Regions from separate parts of the Bradyrhizobium sp. HKCCYLRH1030 genome, predicted to be linked through region 2. Evidence: predicted binding sites of a transcription regulator. Region 2 holds the regulator's gene; each other region holds the start of a gene.

Region 1 (4,243 bases), on a different contig from region 2:
GTGCGGCAGGCCTATGACTACGTGCTGTCGGAGAACCGTCCGCAATATTATCGCGAGTTCATCGAGCTGTATCCGCGCGATCCGCTCGCCGACCGCATCCGCGCACTGCTCGCCGGCCTCGTGCAGGCCGCGGCGTGGCACCAAGCCGTGCTGGCGAATTCGCCGGCCGCCTATCAGAGCTTCCGTGAATCCTATGCCGACAGCCCATATGCGCCGGTCGCACTGCGGCTGCAGGGACAGCCTCGGCCCATCCCCGTGCTGCAACCGAGCCGTCTCATGATGCCACCGCAACTGGCACCGATCGCGCGACCGTTCAATCCCGGTCCGCAGATCCAGAGCCATCCAGCCCCGCAACCGACGCTGCCGGCCGCCACCGTGCCGCACGGACCGCTGCCGCCAACGGTGGTCACGAAAGGCAATGCCATCAACAACGCGGGTCCCAACAAGGTCGTCGATCCCGGGCCTATCGCTCAGACCAAGTTGCGCGACAGGATCGTGCCGCCGACAAATCCGCCCGTGGCTACGAAAATCCAGCGCGATCCACTGAAGCGCAGTCCTGGGCGGCCATTCGACGCCCGCGAAGTGCGGCGTCCCTTCCCCGGCAATTCCGGACCGTTCAAGCCGAACATCAACGCGTCGCATCCGTCGATGGCGCGTGGCCAAGGCGGGATGCAGGGCGGCCCGGCGCGGAGCACGCCGCACGTCGCGCAGTCCGGACTGCGGATGGGCGGCGGGGGATTTGCAAAAGGCGGCCTCAGCTTTCACTGAGGCTTGATCGTCAGGCGATCAGCCTGGCGTAGAGCTCAGCATCGACATTGCCGCCGGACAAAACGATCACCACCGTCTTGCCCGCCACATCCAGCCGGCCGGCCAGCAATGCTGCAAGCCCGACCGAACCGCCGGGCTCGACCACGAGCTTCAGCTCCCGGAAGGCAAAGCCGACCGCGCGCCCCACCTCCTCATCCGAAGCCTCGACCGCGGCCGACAGCAGTTGGCTGTTGATGGCGAAGGTGATCTCGCCTGGAATCGCCGCCATCAGCGCGTCACAGATGGTCCGGCCCTTTGCGTCGTGCGCCTCGCGGTGGCCGGCCCGTAGCGAGCGCGCATGGTCGTCAAAACCCTTTGGCTCGGCCACGACCATCCGGGTGTTGGGAAAGCGCGCCTTGACCGCGGTCGAGACGCCGGCAAGCAGTCCACCGCCCGAAGCCGGGACGATCACCAGATCCGGCGACAGGCCGAGCGCCGCGAGATCTTCGGCGATTTCACGACCGACGGTGCCCTGCCCCGCGATGACGTAGGGATCGTCATAGGGCGGCACCACCGTCGAGCCGCGCTTTGCTGCGATGTCGCGCGCGATCGCTTCGCGGTCCTCGCGATCGCGATCATAGAGCACGACGTCGGCACCGAACGCCTTGGTGCGCTCGCGCTTGGCCGCTGGCGCATCCGAGGGCATCACGATCGTGGCGTCCATGCCCAGCAATGTGGCGGCATGGGCGACGCCCTGCGCATGATTGCCGGAGGAGAATGCGACGACGCCGTTGCCGCGCGCTGCTTCCGGGATCGACGCCAGCTTGTTGTAGGCGCCGCGGAACTTGAACGAGCCGGTCCGCTGCAGCACCTCCGGCTTCACGAAGACGTTCGCTTTGAACCGCTCGTTGAGCACGGGAGCCGGCAGCAGCGGAGTCCGCACGGCCACGGGCGCGAGGACGCGTGCCGCCGCCTCGATGTCGGCGGCGGTCACGGGCAGGATCGGGGAATGAGCTGTCATACCCCTATTTTACCGCGCCCGATTGCCGAGAGGCAAGGGAACCGGTGTCAGGCGGCGCGGGCGGCCAGCTGCGGAACCGGCGCGGGTTGCCGCTGCGGATCGGTCCAGGTCAGGATCTCGAAACGGCCGTCCTCGTGCTCGACCAGCGCCGTGCAGCTCTCGACCCAGTCGCCGCAATTCATGTAGCGAATGCCGTCCTGGTCGCGGATGACGGCGCAATGGATGTGGCCGCAGATCACGCCATCAGCGCCATGCCGCCGCGCCTCCGAGGCCAGCGCCGTCTCGAACGCGCCGATGTAGTTGACGGCGTTCTTGACCTTCTGCTTGGCCCATTGCGACAGCGACCAATAGGGAACGCCGAACATGCGACGGAAGAAGTTGACCAGACGGTTCATCTGGATGGCGAAGTCATAGGCCTTGTCGCCGAGATGGGCGAGCCAGCGCGCATTCTGCACGACCAGATCGAAGATGTCGCCGTGGATCACCAGATAGCGTTTGCCGTCGGTGCCGGTGTGCAAGATGTTCTCGACGACGTCGATGCCGCCGAAATGCGTGCCGTAATAACCGCGCAGGAACTCGTCGTGATTGCCGGGGACATAGACGATCTTGGCGCCCTTGCGCGCCTTGCGCAGCATCTTCTGCACCAGGTCGTTATGCGACTGCGGCCAATGCCAGCTCGATTTGAGCGCCCAGCCGTCGATGATGTCGCCGACCAGATAGATCGTGTCGGCATCATGGTGACGCAGGAAATCGACGAGGAGATTGGCCTGCGAGCCGCGGGCTCCGAGATGAACGTCCGAGATGAACAACGTCCGAAAGCGCCGAGCCGGGCTTTCTTCACCAGCAGTCTCAAGTCCCATGCGCGCCCACCTAACAGTCCCTGATGACACCGCGATGACGAAACGCCGCACCGGCAGAACCCATCCTGCCGGACCGCGACCGGACACCGCTCGTTTGACGACTCGCGATGTCCCTCGTCACTGCCCCGCGATACCAGCGGGGTGCGACAATCAGGCGACAGGCGGGCAGCGCGAACAGGGAAAATCAGCCTCCTATCTCGGCACGGTGACGACGCGCAGATTGTTGGTGGTGCCGGTCTGCGCGAACGGAATGCCGGCGACGACGACGAGCAGGTCGCCGGCTTCAGCGAACTCCTCCTGCACGGCGAAGAAGGTCGCGCGCTCGACCATCTCCTCGTAGCTCTGCACGTCCTGCGACAGCACGCTGTGCGCGCCCCACAGCAGGCACATCCGCCGCGAGGTGTCCTCATTCGGCGTGATCGCCAGAATCGGCAGGCTCGGCCGCTTGCGCGCAACGCGCGAGGCCGAGGTGCCGCTCGACGTATAGGCCACGATCGCCTTGGCGTGGATCGCCGAGGCGAGATCGGCCGCCGCGGTCGCCACCGCATGCGGCGGCGTCTGCTCCTCGCCCGGCTGCGTCGCCTCGACGATCGAGCGGTACATCTTGTGGCCTTCGGTGGCCTTGATGATGCTGTCCATCATCGCCACCGCCTCGCGCGGATATTGCCCGCTGGCCGATTCCGCCGACAGCATCACCGCGTCGGCGCCGTCATAGATCGCGGTCGCGACGTCGGAGACCTCGGCGCGCGTCGGCGTCGGCGTCGCGACCATCGAATCCAGCATCTGCGTCGCGACGATCACCGGCTTCACCGCGAGCCGGCAGGCGCGCACCAGCTCCTTCTGCTTGCCCGGCACGTCCTCGTTGGGAATCTCGACGCCGAGATCGCCGCGCGCAACCATGATCGCGTCAGAGAGCTGGATGATGTCGTCGATCCGCTCCAGCGCCGCCGGTTTCTCGATCTTGGACATGATGCCGGCGCGGCCATTGATCAGGCCCCTCGCCTCCAGCACGTCGGACGGCTTCTGCACGAACGACAGCGCCACCCAGTCGACGCCGAGGTCGAGCCCAAAGGCAAGATCAGAACGGTCCTTGGCCGTCAGCGGCGATAGCTCCAGAATTGTGCCGGGCAGATTGACGCCCTTGTGATTGGAGATCGCGCCGCTGACGATCACCTTGGCCTCGATCCAGTCGTCGCCGAGGCCGGTGACGCGGACGCGCACGCGGCCGTCATCGATCAGAAGATCGTGACCGGGCGAGACTGCCGCAAAGATTTCCGGATGCGGCAACGGAATCGATGTCTTGTCGCCCTCGGTGCCGTTGAGAACAAATCGAATCGTCTCGCCGGCTTCGACCTGGATCTTCTTGTCGCGCAGCGTGCCGACGCGAATCTTAGGACCCTGCAGATCCATCAAGATGCCGATCGGCCGCTGCACTTCCTTCTCGAGGGCGCGGACCGCGGCATGGACCTTGGCGTGATCGGCCTGGGTGCCGTGGCTGAAGTTGAGACGAAAGGTGTCCACACCGGCGAGGAACAGCGCTTTCAGCATCTCCGGAGAATTGCTCGCGGGACCGACAGTCGCGACGATCTTGGCTCGACGGTGACGACGCATGATG
Region 2 (4,243 bases):
TAGCAAGAGCCAGGCCAGTTCGGTAAAGCCCCCGCTGCAGGCAAAAGCTGCAGGAAAACGTGGGCGGCCCTTCCCGGATTGCCCTCTCGCTTGGCAACCCGCTATCCAGTCACGCACAGATCATGACCAGCGGCGGGACATCCTCTTCTCTCGTCCCTCCTTCGCTCACCGCATCGAGGCACTCTGTGCCGCGATCTCGCGCCGCACGACCGCCTCGAACTGGCTCGCGGGGGCGGCGAACATCAGCCGGGTCTCCTCATGGAACGCCGAGAAGATGCCGACCACGGCCGGCTGTCCGCCGACTTCGGCCATGATGGGGGAGCCCGAATAGCCGAAATTGGCGAGGCAATGCACCGTCAGCAGCATCCCGTCCTTGGTCATGCCGGCGCTGCAATTGCGCTGGCCGGTCGGCGAATAGCGCCGCTCCTGGCCATAGCCGATCTCGGAGATGGTTCCGGCCGTGGTCGCAGCCTGCAATTCCTCGCGCGTCAGCGCCCTGACCTCAACCGGCTTCGACGGCAGCGCGTCCTTCAGCACGATCAACGCCCAATCGGCGGGCGAGCGGTCGAGCGACCACCTGTCGTGCCGGGTCGGGACGAAATCAGGCGCCACGATCAGCTTGTCGGCGACAGACGATGCCGCCGGCGTGCCCCTGTTCATGCCGGCCAGGAAGCGGACGTTGCCGGGGCTGACCTGCGCCACGCCGTTGAACACGCAATGTGCCGCGGTGAGCACGACGCGCGGCGCGACCAGCGTGCCGGTGCACCAGCCGCCGGTCGAGTATTGCGCGACGGTGACGACGCCGATCGACGACGCCGGCCACGAGGTGGGATCGACGACCTCGCCGATGTGGCGGTCGAGCCCGAGCAGTTGCTCCGGACGCGGAGCGGCGATGCCGGCCTCCGCCGATTCCGGCTTCGGCCGCCAGGCCGCAATGGCACTCTGGGCCTGGACGCGCTGCGGCTCGGTCAACTTGACCCGCTGCACGTCGCGGCCGGCCGATCGCACGCCGCTACGGCCCGCCATCACCAGCCAGGCATAGCCCTGCACGACGTCCTGTTTCACACCGCGGCCGTCGAGCAGCATCAGGCCGAGCATGTATTGCGACTGGGCGAAGCCCTGCGCCGCGGCGCGGCTGAACCAGCGGCCGGCTTCGCCGTAATTGCTCGCAACACCTTCGCCATTGACGTAGGCGATGCCGAGATAGTGTTGCGCGACAGCGAGCCCCTGATCGGCGGCCTTGCGGTACCACGCCAGCGCCTCGGCGGGGTTGCGCGGTTGGCCCCAGCCGAAGGCGTGCATGAAGCCGACGTCGAACTGCGCCCGCGCATCGCCCTTGGCGGCCAGCGGCAGCAGCCGTCGCATCGCCGCCGCATGCTGCCCGTTGCCTGCCGCCGCGACCGCGTCTTCGAGCTCGGCGGCCGTGGCGCCCGCCGCGCCGCCGAGCAGCACGGCAAGAGATATGATGATGGTCTTGATCAAGGGCGTCCGCTGGGACCGAAACATCGTGACGGGCCACGAAGCAGACACGATCAAGACGGCGGCGGCGTGGCGGAAAGCGGACCGCGATCTCCTCAATCGGGCCGCCTCGCGTCTCACACCTGCTGCGTCCTCACGCCCGATCGCCCCTTACACCTGCTCGCTCTTGGCGAAGCGATCATCGAGCGCATAACCGGCGCCGCGCACGGTGCGGATCGGGTCCTGCTCGCGGCCGGGATTGAGCAGCTTGCGCAGGCGGCCGATATGGACGTCGACGGTGCGCTCGTCGATGTAGATGTCGCGGCCCCAGACACTGTCGAGCAGCTGCTCGCGGCTGAACACGCGGCCGGGATGCTCCAGGAAGAACTCGAGCAGGCGGTATTCGGTCGGGCCGAGATCGATCGGCCTACCAGAGCGCGCCACGCGGCGCTTCTCGCGGTCGAGCTCGATGTCGCCATAGGACAGCACGGTCGCCAGCCGCTCCGGACTCGCCCGCCGCAGCAGGCCTTTCACCCGCGCCAGAAGCTCCGGCACCGAGAACGGCTTGACGATGTAGTCGTCGGCGCCGGTCGCGAGGCCGCGCACGCGCTCGCTCTCCTCGCCGCGTGCGGTGAGCATGATGATCGGCAACTGCCGGGTCTCGGTCCGCGCCCGCAGGCGGCGGCACAGCTCGATGCCGGACAGGCCCGGCAGCATCCAGTCGAGCACGACGAGATCGGGAACACGCTCCTTCAGGCGCGTGTCGGCTTCGTCGCCGCGCGCCACGGTCTCGACCTCGTAGCCTTCGGCCTCGAGGTTGTAGCGCAGCAGCGTCGTCAGCGCCTCCTCGTCCTCCACCACCAGAATTCGGGCGCCCATGTCTGAACCGTCTCTCTCAGTTGCCGGGGATCGTCGATGCGAAGCTCGTCATGTCGCCCTTCGGGCGCTTGTCCATGATCTGCTGGCCTTCGATCATATAGAACACCGTCTCGGCGATGTTGGTCGCGTGATCGCCGATGCGCTCGATATTCTTGGCGCAGAACATCAGGTGGATGCAGAACGAGATGTTGCGCGGATCCTCCATCATGTAGGTCAGGAGCTCGCGGAACAGCGAGGTGCAGATGGCATCGACTTCCTCATCGCCCTTCCACACCGTCATCGCCGCCGGCAAATCGTGCGCGGCATAGGCGTCCAGCACCGTCTTGACCTGCGACTGCACGAGATCGGTCATGTGCTCGAGCCCGCGGATCAGCTTCAGCGGATGGAAGTCGCTCTCCAGCGCCGCGACGCGCTTGCCGATGTTCTTGGCGAGATCGCCGATACGCTCCAGATCGGTCGCCACGCGCATCGCGCCGACGATCTCACGCAGGTCGACCGCCATCGGCTGTCGCCGGGCGATGGTAAGAACGGCGCGCTCCTCGATGATGCGTTGCAGCTTGTCGACCTCGGCGTCGGTGGCGACCACCTTCTGGCCGAGCGCGATGTCGCGTCGCACCAGCGCATCGACGGAATCGACGATCAGCCGCTCGGCGAGGCCGCCCATCTCCGATACCAGACGGGTGAGGTCCTGCAGATCGCTGTCGAACGCCTTGGCGGTATGTTCACTGGCCATGATGATCTCCTGAAGACAATGTCGTCGGCGTCAGCCGAACCGGCCGGTGATGTAATCCTGGGTCCGCCGATCGCTCGGCGAGGTGAAGATCTTGCTGGTGTCGTCGAACTCGATCAGCTCGCCGAGATACATGAAGGCGGTCTTGTCGGAGACGCGCGCCGCCTGCTGCATGTTATGCGTCACGATGGCGATCGTATAGTTTTCGGCGAGTTCCTGGATCAGCTCCTCGACCTTGGCGGTCGAGATCGGATCGAGCGCCGAGCACGGCTCGTCGAACAGGATCACCTCCGGCCGGACCGCCACGGTACGCGCGATGCACAGCCGCTGCTGCTGGCCGCCGGACAGCGACAGGCCCGAGGCGTTGAGCTTGTCCTTGACCTCGTTCCACAACGCGCCGCCGCGCAGCGCCTTCTCGACCCGGTCGTCCATCTCCGACTTGGAGATCTTCTCATAGAGGCGGATGCCGAAGGCGATGTTCTCGTAGATCGTCATCGGGAACGGCGTCGGCTTCTGGAACACCATGCCGACCCGGGCACGCAGCAGGTTCAGATCGAGCTTGGGATCGAGGATGTTGGTGTTGTCGAGCATCAGCTGCCCGGTCGCCCGCTGCCCCGGATAGAGATCGTACATCCGGTTGAAGATGCGCAGCAGCGTGGACTTGCCGCAGCCGGACGGGCCGATGAACGCGGTGACGCGGTTGGTGCCCAGCGACAGGTTGATGTTCTTCAGCGCATGATGGTCGCCGTAGTAGAAGTTGAGGTTGCGCGCGGTCACCTTGGCCGGCGCATCCGGAAGCGCCTTGCCGTGAAGAGCGTGATTGGGCTGACTGACGGAGACGGACAGTTCGGTCATTTGGTGTTCCTCTCGGCGCCGAGAATGCGTGCACCGATGTTCAGGGCGAGCACGGCCAGAGTGATGAGAAGGGCTCCGCTCCAGGCCAGTTGTTTCCAGTAGGCATAAGGGCTCTGGACGAAATTGTTGATGGTGACGGGCAGGTTCGCCATCGTCTTGGAAAGGTTGAGGCTCCAGAACTGGTTCGACAGCGCGGTGAACAGCAGAGGCGCGGTCTCGCCGGCGACGCGGGCGGTCGCCAGCAGCACGCCGGTGATGAGGCCCGAGCGCGCCGCCCGATAGGCGATGCGGCGGATCACCAGCGAGCGCGGCAGGCCGAGC
Region 3 (4,243 bases), on a different contig from region 2:
GCCACGGCATAGGGCCAGATCAGCAGCGTCCGGTACAGCGTGACGCCGCGCAACGGCTTATCCGCCATGACCGCGAGCAGCAGTGCGACCGACAGCGACGAGAGCGCGATCGCGAAGGAGAAGCCGAAGGTGCGGAGAATGGCCTGGAAATAGTCCGGCTGGCTGAGCAGGTCGGCGTAGTTCTCGAACCAGACGAAGCTCGTGGACAGGCCGAACGCGTCCTGCAGCAGGAACGACTGGATGACGGCCTGGATCGCGGGCCAATAGAAGAAGATCAGCACGATCGCGAGCTGGGGAGCGACCAGCACGAACGGCAGCAGTTTTGACTGAAAGATGGCGTTCTTCTGCATGGTCGGTCGGCGAACCGGCAGGCCGCGGGGCGGCCTGCCGGCTCATGGCCTCACTTCACGGCCGTCTTTTCGAACTGGCGCAGCATCTGGTTGCCGCGCTCGACGGCGGCGTCCAGCGCCTGCTTGGCGGTCTTCTTGCCGGCCAGGGCCTGCTCGATTTCCTCCGACCAGACGTCACGCAGCTGCACCATGTTGCCCAGACGCAGGCCGCGGGAATTCTCCGTCGGTTCCTTGTTGGTCAGTTCGAGCAGGGGCGTCTCCAGATAGGGCTGATCCTTGTAGAAGCCCTCGGCCTTGGCCTTGGCGTAGGCCGCCTTGGTGATCGGCAGATAGCCCGAGGCCTTGTGGATGTAGACCTGACGATCGGTGTCCGAGAGGAAGGTCAGGAACTTCGCCACGCCCTTGTATTCGTCCGCGCTCTTGCCGCCCATCACCCAGAGCGAGGCGCCGCCGATGATCGAGTTCTGCGGCGCGCCCTTGGCGTCCGGATAATACGGCATCGGCGCGGCGGTGAAGGCGAACTTGGCCTGGGCCTTGACGTTGCCGAAGAACGCCGACGAGGTCAGGTAGATCGGGCATTCGCCCGAGGTGAAGCGGCCCTCACCGGTGTTGGTGCGGCCGGCATAGTCGTAGGTCTTGTCCTTCTGCAGCTCGACCAGGTTTTCGAGATGCTTGACCTGCAGCGGACCGTTGAACTCCAGCACGGTGTCGAAGCCGTCGAGACCGTTCGCCTTGCTGGCCAGCGGCACGTTGTGCCAGGCGGAGAGCTGCTCGAGATTGACCCAGGTGACCCACGAGCCCGAGAAGCCGCAGGTCGCATGGCCGGCCGCCTTCAGCTTCTTGGCGGTCTCGAACAGTTCGGGCCAGGTCTTCGGGATCTCGGCGTTGACCTTCTTCAGCTCGTCGAGATTGACCCACATCACCGTGGAGGACGAGTTGAAGGGGAACGACAGCATCTCACCCTTGGAGGTCGAGTAGTAGCCCGTGATCGCAGGCAGATAGCTCTTCGGGTCGAACGTCTCGCCGGCGTCCTGCATCAGCTTGTAGACCGGCTTCACGGCGCCGGTGGCGGCCATCATGGTGGCGGTGCCGACCTCGAACACCTGCATGATGTGGGGCGCATTGCCCGCGCGGAAGGCGGCGATGCCGGCATTCATCGTGTCGGCGTAGTTGCCCTTGTAGGTCGGGACGACCTTGTAGTCGGACTGCGAGGCGTTGAAATCGTTGGCGAGCTTGACGATGACGTCGTTGTTGGCGCCGGTCATCGCATGCCACCACTGGATTTCGGTCACGGCATGCGCAGGTGCTGCGGCGCTCAGGACCAGCGTGACTGCCGCAGTCGCGGCCGTCCAGAATTGGCGAAGTGACATTAAAGAATACCTCCCGTGAAACGTCATCGGCGTCGCGGCCGTAGCAGCGCGAGATGACAGTTTCGTGAATGTATAACCGGTTGGATCGTCAGCGGAAAGCGCGTTCATCGCGGCGGAACGCAGCGACTTGCGGGAGACGGTGCCGCGCCGGGGCGATGCCCCGGCCGGCGCTGGCGGTGAGAGACGACAGGCTGATGGCGCCTCAGCGCTTGCGCTCGGCGCACACCGTGCCCTGGGACAGCAGCGCCTCGATCTCGCTCGGCGTGTAACCGAACTCGGTCAGCACCTCCTGCGCGTGCTGACTGAACTTCGGCGGGGTGGAGCGCAGGCTCGGCTTGGTGCGTTCGAGCCGGATCGGCGACGCGACGCCCTTGTACCAGTCCTTCTCGATGACATCGCCGCGGTAGATCGTGTGCGGATTGGTCAGCGCCTGGTCGATCTTCTGCACGGGTCCTGCCGGCAGACCGGCCGCGAGCAGCCGGTCGCACAGCGGCTCCGCCTCGAACTGGCTGAACACGGCGGCAAGCTCGGCGCGCAGCGCCTCGCGATTGGCGACGCGATCCTTGTTGCGGGCGAAGCGCGGATCGGTGCCGAGTTCGGGGCGGCCGATCTCCTTGGCGAGCTTGCGGAAGGTGCCGTCATTGCCGACGCCGATGAAGATATCGTCGGTCTTGGTCGCGAAGATCGCATACGGAACGAGGTTCGGGTGCTCGTTGCCGGTCAGCGACGGCGGCTTGCCATGCATGAAGTAGTTTGCGGTATGCGGATGCATGATCGCGAGACCGGTCTCATACAGCGTGACCTCGAGGAACTGACCGATGCCCGAGCGCTGCCGCTCCGACAGCGCCATCAGGATGCCGATCGCGGCATAGAGTCCGGTGGTGATGTCGACCAGCGGCACGCCGATCCGCATCGGTCCGCTCTGCGGCGAACCGGTCGCCGCGATCATGCCGGTCATCGCCTGGATGATCGCGTCGTAGCCGGGATTGCCGCCGCGCGGGCCATCCGCGCCGAAGCCGCAGATGCGGCAGTGCACCAGCTTGGGGAATGTCTCGCGCAGCGTGTCGCTGCCGATGCCCCATTTCTCCAAGGTGCCAGGCTTGAAGTTCTCGATCAGCACGTCGGCCGTCTCGAGCATCCGCATCAGCACGGCGCGGCCGCCCTCTGAGGCGAGATCGAGGCCGATCGAGCGCTTGTTGCGGTTGATCCCGACGAAATAGGCGGCGTCCTCATCGTGGAAGGGCGGACCCCAGTCACGCACCTCGTCGCCGGCCGGCGGCTCGACCTTGATCACGTCGGCGCCGTGATCGGCCAGGATCTGCGTGCAATAGGGGCCGCCGAGCACGCGCGTCAGATCGATCACGCGCAGGCCGGCCATGGCGCCGGGAGCAAATTGGGGTGTCATCGGATGTCGCGAGGTTGGTTTCAGCTCGCGATCATTAAGCATTGCTGCGGCGGCGGCGCAAACGGGGGCTGCCATGCGGCAGGACAACGGAGGCCGTCCTGCCGCATGACGGAATTGAAGCTCAGACGACGCTCAGCTTGACGTCGACATTGCCGCGCGTGGCGTTGGAATAGGGGCACACCTCGTGCGCCTTGGCGACCAGCGCTTCGGCGTCGGCCTTGGCGAGTCCGGGCAGCGACACTGCGAGCTCGACGGTGATGCCGAAGCCGCCTTCGGAGCGCGGGCCGATGCCGACCGTCGAGGTCACCGACGTGTCGGCGGGAACCTTGGGGCCGCCCTGCGAGCCGACGAACTTCATCGCGCCGATGAAGCAGGCTGCGTAGCCGGCCGCAAACAACTGCTCCGGATTGTTGCCGGCACCGCCGCCGCCGCCGAGCTCCTTCGGGGTGGAAAGCTTGACCTTGAGCGAGCCGTCGAGGGTCGCGGCTTCGCCGTCGCGGCCGCCGGTGGCCTTGGCGCTGGTCTTGTAGAGCACGTTCACGGACATGGGTGTCTCCTGGTTGGATGGACGAATTCAGCGCGGCCATATTGCACACAATTAGATTGTGTACAATATAATTGTTCGGTAGAAAATTCGTGATCGGTGCGCCGGGCCCGTTGTCGATCCGAGGCGTGCGGGCTCAAGATGCCGATAGGATCGACCTGTGGTGACCTCGATGCGAAAGAAGTCCGCGGCAGACCTGCCGCTCCAGCTCGGCAACCAGCTCTGCTTCGCAGTCTATTCGACCGCGCACGCCTTCAACCGCGTCTACAAGCCCCTGCTCGACCGCCTTGGCCTGACCTATCCGCAATATCTGGTCATGCTGGTGCTGTGGGAGCAGGACGGCTTGACGGTGAAGGACATCGGCGCGCGGCTGTTCCTCGACTCTGGCACGCTGACGCCGCTGCTGAAGCGGATGGAGGCTACGCACCTGATCAAGCGGACCCGGTCGGCCGAGGACGAGCGTCAGGTGATCGTCACCCTCACCGCCCAGGGCGCGGGCCTGCGCGACAAGGCAAGGTCGATCGTGCCGCCCGCGATCCTGGATGCGACGGGCTGCTCGATCGCCGAGCTGGCC

The links. Region 2 encodes PhoB, which activates phosphate uptake and scavenging genes when phosphate is short. Its sites were predicted from a motif close to TGTCATNNANCTGTCAT; they were not measured.
Region 1: the regulator PhoB is predicted to act here: its motif matches at 2,652-2,668, upstream of ACQR1E_RS11645 (UDP-2,3-diacylglucosamine diphosphatase).
Region 3: the regulator PhoB is predicted to act here: its motif matches at 1,774-1,790, upstream of ugpB (sn-glycerol-3-phosphate ABC transporter substrate-binding protein UgpB).

The regions. Positions count from the first base shown of each region.
Region 1 covers NZ_JBNPUY010000003.1:314,477-318,719, reverse strand. The annotation lists gene ACQR1E_RS11655 (caspase family protein) at 1-768, shown strand, start outside; gene ACQR1E_RS11650 (threonine ammonia-lyase) at 779-1,768, opposite strand; gene ACQR1E_RS11645 (UDP-2,3-diacylglucosamine diphosphatase) at 1,816-2,628, opposite strand; gene pyk (pyruvate kinase) at 2,821-4,239, opposite strand.
Region 2 covers NZ_JBNPUY010000005.1:255,106-259,348, reverse strand. The annotation lists gene ACQR1E_RS16980 (trypsin-like serine protease) at 166-1,482, opposite strand; gene phoB (phosphate regulon transcriptional regulator PhoB) at 1,630-2,337, opposite strand; gene phoU (phosphate signaling complex protein PhoU) at 2,354-3,070, opposite strand; gene pstB (phosphate ABC transporter ATP-binding protein PstB) at 3,101-3,922, opposite strand; gene pstA (phosphate ABC transporter permease PstA) at 3,919-4,243, opposite strand, start outside.
Region 3 covers NZ_JBNPUY010000002.1:565,393-569,635, reverse strand. The annotation lists gene ugpA (sn-glycerol-3-phosphate ABC transporter permease UgpA) at 1-350, opposite strand, end outside; gene ugpB (sn-glycerol-3-phosphate ABC transporter substrate-binding protein UgpB) at 401-1,720, opposite strand; gene ACQR1E_RS07925 (CaiB/BaiF CoA transferase family protein) at 1,923-3,125, opposite strand; gene ACQR1E_RS07920 (organic hydroperoxide resistance protein) at 3,247-3,672, opposite strand; gene ACQR1E_RS07915 (MarR family winged helix-turn-helix transcriptional regulator) at 3,842-4,243, shown strand, end outside.